Regions from separate parts of the Fusobacterium mortiferum ATCC 9817 genome, predicted to be linked through region 2. Evidence: riboswitches for the same ligand, from Rfam matches in the RefSeq annotation. Region 2 holds a riboswitch; each other region holds the start of a gene.

Evidence for each region. A riboswitch is a leader RNA that binds a small molecule or an ion and turns the genes downstream of it on or off. The one in region 2 is predicted to bind S-adenosylmethionine.
Region 1: it holds a riboswitch for S-adenosylmethionine, as region 2 does, so the genes downstream of both, FMAG_RS12680 (methionine ABC transporter ATP-binding protein) here and metF (methylenetetrahydrofolate reductase [NAD(P)H]) in region 2, are expected to answer to the same signal.
Region 3: it holds a riboswitch for S-adenosylmethionine, as region 2 does, so the genes downstream of both, metK (methionine adenosyltransferase) here and metF (methylenetetrahydrofolate reductase [NAD(P)H]) in region 2, are expected to answer to the same signal.

What each region holds. Positions count from the first base shown of each region.
Region 1 covers NZ_GL987994.1:651,362-653,640, reverse strand. The annotation lists gene mgtA (magnesium-translocating P-type ATPase) at 1-1,277, shown strand, start outside; SAM riboswitch class I at 1,334-1,421, shown strand; gene FMAG_RS12680 (methionine ABC transporter ATP-binding protein) at 1,498-2,279, shown strand, end outside.
Region 2 covers NZ_GL987988.1:797,058-799,336, reverse strand. The annotation lists gene FMAG_RS04875 (helix-turn-helix domain-containing protein) at 1-543, opposite strand, end outside; SAM riboswitch class I at 636-722, shown strand; gene metF (methylenetetrahydrofolate reductase [NAD(P)H]) at 798-1,682, shown strand; gene FMAG_RS04865 (homocysteine S-methyltransferase family protein) at 1,672-2,279, shown strand, end outside.
Region 3 covers NZ_GL987994.1:120,807-123,085, reverse strand. The annotation lists gene FMAG_RS10265 (acetate uptake transporter) at 5-676, shown strand; SAM riboswitch class I at 729-817, shown strand; gene metK (methionine adenosyltransferase) at 912-2,066, shown strand.

The DNA.
Region 1 (2,279 bases), on a different contig from region 2:
AGATAAAAGAGGAAGTTTTAAAAACTGTTGAAAAATTCAATGAAGACGGACTTCGTGTTATTGCTCTTGCTCAAAAAACTAATCCATCTCCTGTGGATAGTTTTGGAGTAAAAGATGAAGTAGATATGGTACTTATGGGATATCTTGCTTTCTTAGACCCACCTAAACCTACAACTGCTAAGGCTATTGCTGCTCTAAAAGAGTATGGTGTAAGAACTAAGGTTCTAACTGGAGATAATGATAAAGTTACTAAAAGTATTTGTGGAAAAGTTGGACTTAATAGTAAAAATATTTTACTTGGCTCAGATATAGATAATATGAGTGATGAAGAACTTTCAACTGTTATTGAAAAGGTAGATATCTTTGCAAAACTATCTCCTATGCAAAAAACTAGAATTGTTCAAATCTTAAAAGAGAATGGACATACAGTTGGATTTATGGGAGATGGAATAAATGATGCTGCTGCTATGAAAGAGGCAGATATAGGAATATCTGTTGATACAGCTGTGGATATAGCTAAGGAATCTGCTGATATAATCTTACTTGAAAAAGATTTAATGGTATTAGAAGAGGGAATTATAGAGGGACGTAAAACTTATGCTAATATGATTAAGTATATTAAGATGACTGCTTCATCTAACTTTGGTAATATGTTTTCAGTATTAGCTGCTAGTGCTTTCTTACCATTTTTACCAATGATGAGCATACACTTAATTCTATTAAATCTAATCTATGACCTATCTTGTACTGCTATCCCTTGGGATAATGTAGATAAAGAGTTTTTAAAAATTCCTAGAAAATGGGAAGCAAGCTCTATTGGAAAATTTATGTTATGGATAGGACCTACTAGTTCTATATTTGATATAACTACATACTTATTGATGTATTTTGTAATCTGTCCTATGTTTGTATCGAATGGAGTGCTATACAACTCTATCCCAGTTGAGCAAGAAACATTGAGAGCAGCTTATGAAGCTATGTTCCAAACAGGTTGGTTTATTGAATCTATGTGGTCGCAAACTCTAGTTATCCATATGATAAGAACTCCAAAAATTCCTTTTATTCAAAGTATAACTTCTTTACCTGTAACTGTACTTACAATGTTAGGAATTTTAATTGTTTCAATAATTCCATATACTCCTTTAGGAAATCTATTAGGATTAACTCAATTACCACTTATCTATTGGTTCTTCTTAATCCTAACAATAGTAGGATATATGCTACTAGTTACACTAGTTAAAAAACAGTATATCAAAAAATATAGAGAATTATTATAAAAAAATATTGACAAAATAGTATTCTCAGGTATATAATTACCCCAACAACAAAAAACAAACCATCAAGAGAAACCGAGAGACTGGCTCTATGACGTTTCAGCAACCTATCTTATAGATGTGGTGCTAATTCCAGACAGATGGAAGATACTAATTTTGTATCCAACTCTATTACTTGATGGTAATAGAGTTTTTTTTATAATTTTTTTCTAGGGAGGATTTTATGATTGAACTAAAGAACATCAGCAAGACTTACTATGACAATGGAAAAAAAGTAGAGGCATTGAAAAATATCAATCTCTCTTTTAATCCTGGGGAAATCGTAGGGATTATAGGATACTCTGGAGCAGGTAAAAGTACACTACTCAGATGTATAAATCTCTTAGAACCACCCACTACTGGAGAAGTTATCATTAATGGAGTCACACTAAATACTCTAAATGATAAAGAACTTCGAGAAATTAGAAAAAAAATAGGAATGATATTTCAACACTTTAATCTAATGAAAAGTAGAACCATCTCTAAAAATATCTCCTATCCATTAAAGGGAAGTAACTTATCTAAAAAGGAGATAGATTTAAGAGTAGAGGAGTTACTTGAACTAGTTAACTTAAAAGAGAAAAAGGAGAATTATCCATCTCAACTATCTGGAGGACAAAAACAGAGAGTAGGTATAGCAAGAGCTCTTGCTAATAAACCAGATATAATTCTGTGTGATGAAGCTACTTCTGCTCTAGACCCTGAAACTACAATTTCTATTCTGAAGCTTCTAAAAAAAGTTAATCAAGAATTAGGAGTTACAATTATCCTAATAACACATCAAATGGAGGTAATAAAAGAAATATGTGATAGAGTTATAGTTATGGAAGATGGAGAAATTAAGGAACAAGGAGATATTGTAGAAGTATTTTCAAGACCAAAAGCTGACATTACAAAAAAATTTCTTTCTACAATATTTAATAGTAAAAAAATATCTGAATATCTTGAAAATCTACCCTCAAAACC
Region 2 (2,279 bases):
AAGATATATCTTAGATAAGAATATTATTTTATTATCTTTTATATCCAAATACTCTAAAAGTTTTAAAAGTTTGAGATGACGTAATTTCTTCTCTTTTCCCTTTATATTTATTCCATTTTCCTCTCTTACAAACTCTAACTCAAACTCTTTAAGGTACTCATTAAGAGAGATTATATCCTTTTTTATTGTAGGACGGCTTACTTTTAGATATTTTTCTATCTCTGTTATAGTAGTATTTTCACTGAATAAATACTTTATTAAAATATAATTTTCTCTCTCTTCTTTCGAGAAAATATAGTTATCTATATCAATGCTTTGTATAAACTCCTCTAACCTCTCTCTACTACTTCGCCAGTTTAATTCCCCTTTTTTTATTCCTATCTCTTGAAAAGAAAACTTTGTTAAATAATAATTTAAGTTATCAATACTATATCTTATATTTCTCTCACTTACTTCATATTTTTCAGAAAGATATCCCAATGTCAATTTTTCTTCTCTACTTAACTCTTCAAGAATATCTAACTCTTTTCTATTTAAACTCATTATATCCCCCCACTACTATTAAATCATTTTTTTGAAGGACAATCAAGTTATTGTTGACACAGAGATATTATTATGATAAAATTGACAAAATAAATCCATAGAGAGAGATTGAAGGACAGGCCTTGTGATATCTCAGCAACCTACCTTATGGTGTGGTGCTAATTCCTGATAGATGGTAATAGTATAAAGTTTTTAACTTCTTTTATCTATCAGATAAAGGAAGTTTTTTTATTATAAAACACTTGGAGGAAAATATGAAAATAAAAGAACTATTTAAACAGAAACAACCTACTATCTCTTTTGAGGTATTTCCACCTAACAAAATATATACTCTTGAAAAAGTTTATGAAGTTATAGATGAGCTTTCTCTTTTAAAACCAGACTTTATGAGTGTTACTTATGGAGCTGGTGGAAGTACTAGAAGAAACACTGTAGATATTGCTTCTAAAATAAAAAATATAAATAATATAGAAGCTCTTGCTCATTTGACTTGTATAGGAGCAACAAAAAAAGAGATTGATGAGATATTGAAAGATTTAAATAAAAATAATATAGAAAATATTATGGCTTTAAGAGGAGATATTCCACAAGAGTGTGAAAATAAAATAGGTGAGTTTTCTCATGCTAATGATTTGATAAAATACATTAAAGAATATGGAGATTTTTCTATTGGAGGAGCTTTTTATCCAGAAGGTCACCAAGAAACAAATGATTTATTAGATCTATTCAATTTAAAGACTAAAGTAGATAGTGGAACTGACTTCCTTATCTCACAGATATTTTTTGAAAATGAAAAGTTTTATGAATTTAAAGAAAAATTGGGAAAGCTTAATATAAAAACTCCACTGATAGCAGGAGTTATGCCCATAACAAATGGTAAACAAATCAGAAGAATTACCTCTATGTGTGGTTGTAGTATCCCTGAAAAATTGAAAAGGATATTAGATAGATATGAAGATAATCCAATAGCTATGAGAGAAGCAGGAATTGCTTATGCTATGGAACAGATAATAGAGCTTATCTCTGATGATATAGCAGGAATACACATATACACAATGAACAGAGTGGAAGCTTCTAAAAAAATAATGGAAAATATTGGAAATATTTTAAGAAAGAGAGATGAAAATTATGGATATTAAAAAAGAGTTACAGAAAAGAATTTTAGTATTAGATGGAGCTATGGGAACTGCTATTCAAAAATATAACTTAAACTCTGATGATTATCTCGGTAAAAAAGGTTGTAACGAGATTTTAAATATCACTCGTCCTGATATAATAAAAGATATTCATTTAAAATATATTGAAGCTGGAGCTGATATTATTGAAACAAACTCTTTTAACTGTAATAAAATCTCTCTAAATGAGTATGGGTTTTCAGAGAGAGCATATGAGATAGCTAAAAGAAGTGCCGAACTTGCCAAAGAGGTAACCACTACTAGTGAGAAAAAAATCTATATAGCTGGTTCAATAGGTCCTACAAATAAAACTCTTACTATTCCTAGTGGAAAAAATCCCTATGATAGAGATTTAGAATTTGATTATCTCAAGGAAGCATACAGTGAACAAATTGAAGGATTGATAGATGGTGGAGTAGATATACTACTTATTGAAACTATATTTGATGGTTTAAATGCTAAGTGTGCTGTTATAAGTGCTGAAGAGGTAATGAAAAGAAAAAATATAAATCTTCCTATTATGATTTCTGCCACTGTTAATAAAGAGGGAAAAATCTTTAC
Region 3 (2,279 bases), on a different contig from region 2:
AAAAATGAGTCAAAATAATCATGTTAAAATTGAAGTAGCAGATCCTTCAGCACTTGGACTTTTAGGACTTGCTATTGTTACTTTCGTAGCTTCAGCTAATAAATTTGGAATTGTAAGTGGAGTATCACTTGTTATTCCTTGGGCAATATTTTTAGGAGCTTTTGTACAACTTATAGCCTGTTTAAACGATATAAAACATGGGAATGTATTTGGTACTACTGCCTTTGGTGGATATGCTTTCTTTTGGTTTGGAATGGCTATGGGTTGGATGATACAACTTGGAGTATTTGGTGAAACAATGAAAGCTGCTGCTGACCCAAAAGCTTTTGGATTCGTATTTTTAGGTTATTTAATTTTTACACTATATATGACAATAGGGTCTATTGAAACTAACAAGACATTACTTATTATTTTTATCTTAATAGATTTCTTATTTATAGGATTAGCACTTTCATCTTTTGGAATAGCTTATCATTACACTCATATGTTAGCTGCTATATCAGAATTATTAATTGCTCTTATGTCATTTTATGGTTCTGCTGCAAATGTATTGAATAAAACTTTTGGAAGAGAATTTTTACCACTTGGAAAACCATTAGGAATATTTAGAAATAGTGAAAGAAATAATATACAATTAGATAAATCTCCTATCTCAGTAGAGATATTTAATAAATAATTATTGACTTTTTTAGTATTTAATGATATAATATTTTGTAAATTTAAAATGTAGACCATCAAGAGAGATTGAGGGACTGGCCCTATGACATCTCAGCAACCTGCTTTTACAAGTGTGGTGCTAACTCCTGATAGATGGATGAGAAACTTGGACTTGACTTATGAGCCCTTCATCTATCTAGGTGAAGGGATTTTTTATTAATATTTTTGTTTAATTTTTAGGAGGAAAATAAAAAATGAAAAATTTAACTTATTTTACATCTGAATTCGTATCACCTGGACACCCTGATAAAGTATCTGACCAAATATCTGATGCTGTATTAGATGCTTGTCTTGCTGATGACCCTAGTTCAAGAGTAGCTTGTGAAGTTTTCTGTACTACTGGACAAGTTATTGTTGGTGGGGAGATTACTACTTCTACTTATATTGATATCCAAGATATAGTTAGAAAAAAGATAGATGAAATTGGATATAGAGAAGGAATGGGATTTGACTCTAACTGTGGTGTTTTAAACGCCATACATGCTCAATCACCTGATATCGCTATGGGAGTAGATGTTGGTGGAGCTGGAGACCAAGGAATAATGTTTGGTGGAGCTGTAAAAGAAACTCCAGAACTTATGCCACTTGCTTTAGTTTTAGCTAGAGAAATTCTTGTAAGATTAACTAAAATGACTAGAAGTAAAGAATTAGCATGGGCTAGACCTGATGCTAAGGCTCAAGTAACTTTAGCTTATGATGAAAATGGAAAGATTGACCACGTTGATACAATAGTACTATCTGTACAACACAATCCTGATGTAACTCAAGAGCAAATAAAAGCTGATGTTAAAGAGAAAGTAATAAGACCTGTACTTGAAGCATATAATTTAAATCCAGCTGATGTTAAAAAATATCATATCAATCCAACTGGAAGATTCGTTATAGGAGGACCACACGGAGATACAGGACTTACTGGAAGAAAAATCATAGTAGATACTTATGGTGGATACTTCAGACATGGTGGAGGAGCATTCTCAGGAAAAGACCCTTCAAAAGTTGACAGATCAGCAGCTTATGCAGCAAGATGGGTAGCTAAAAACATAGTAGCAGCAGATTTAGCAGATAAATGTGAAGTACAATTATCTTATGCAATAGGAGTAGTAGAACCTACATCAGTAAAAGTAGATACATTTGGAACAGGAAAAGTAAGTGAGATAGAGCTTGCTGAAGCTGTTAAAAAAGTATTTGATTTAACACCAAGAGGAATAGAAAAATCATTAGAATTAAGAAGTGGAAAATTCAAATATCAAGACTTAGCAGCATTTGGACATATTGGAAGAACTGACTTAGATATTCCTTGGGAAAAAACAAATAAAGTTGAAGAATTAAAAGCTATATTAAATAAATAGTAAAATTTGAAGAAGTTATGAGATTATATACTATAATTTTATAACTTCTTTTTTTATTTATTAAAATTAAAAATATTTTTTCAAAAAAATATTGACTTTTTTTTAAAAAAGGTGTATTCTTAACACATAGATTTAATTGTTATGGAGGCAGATTATGAAGTTTCACATTTTTGGTTTAACTGCACAATTTAATAATAACAATAATAATATGTC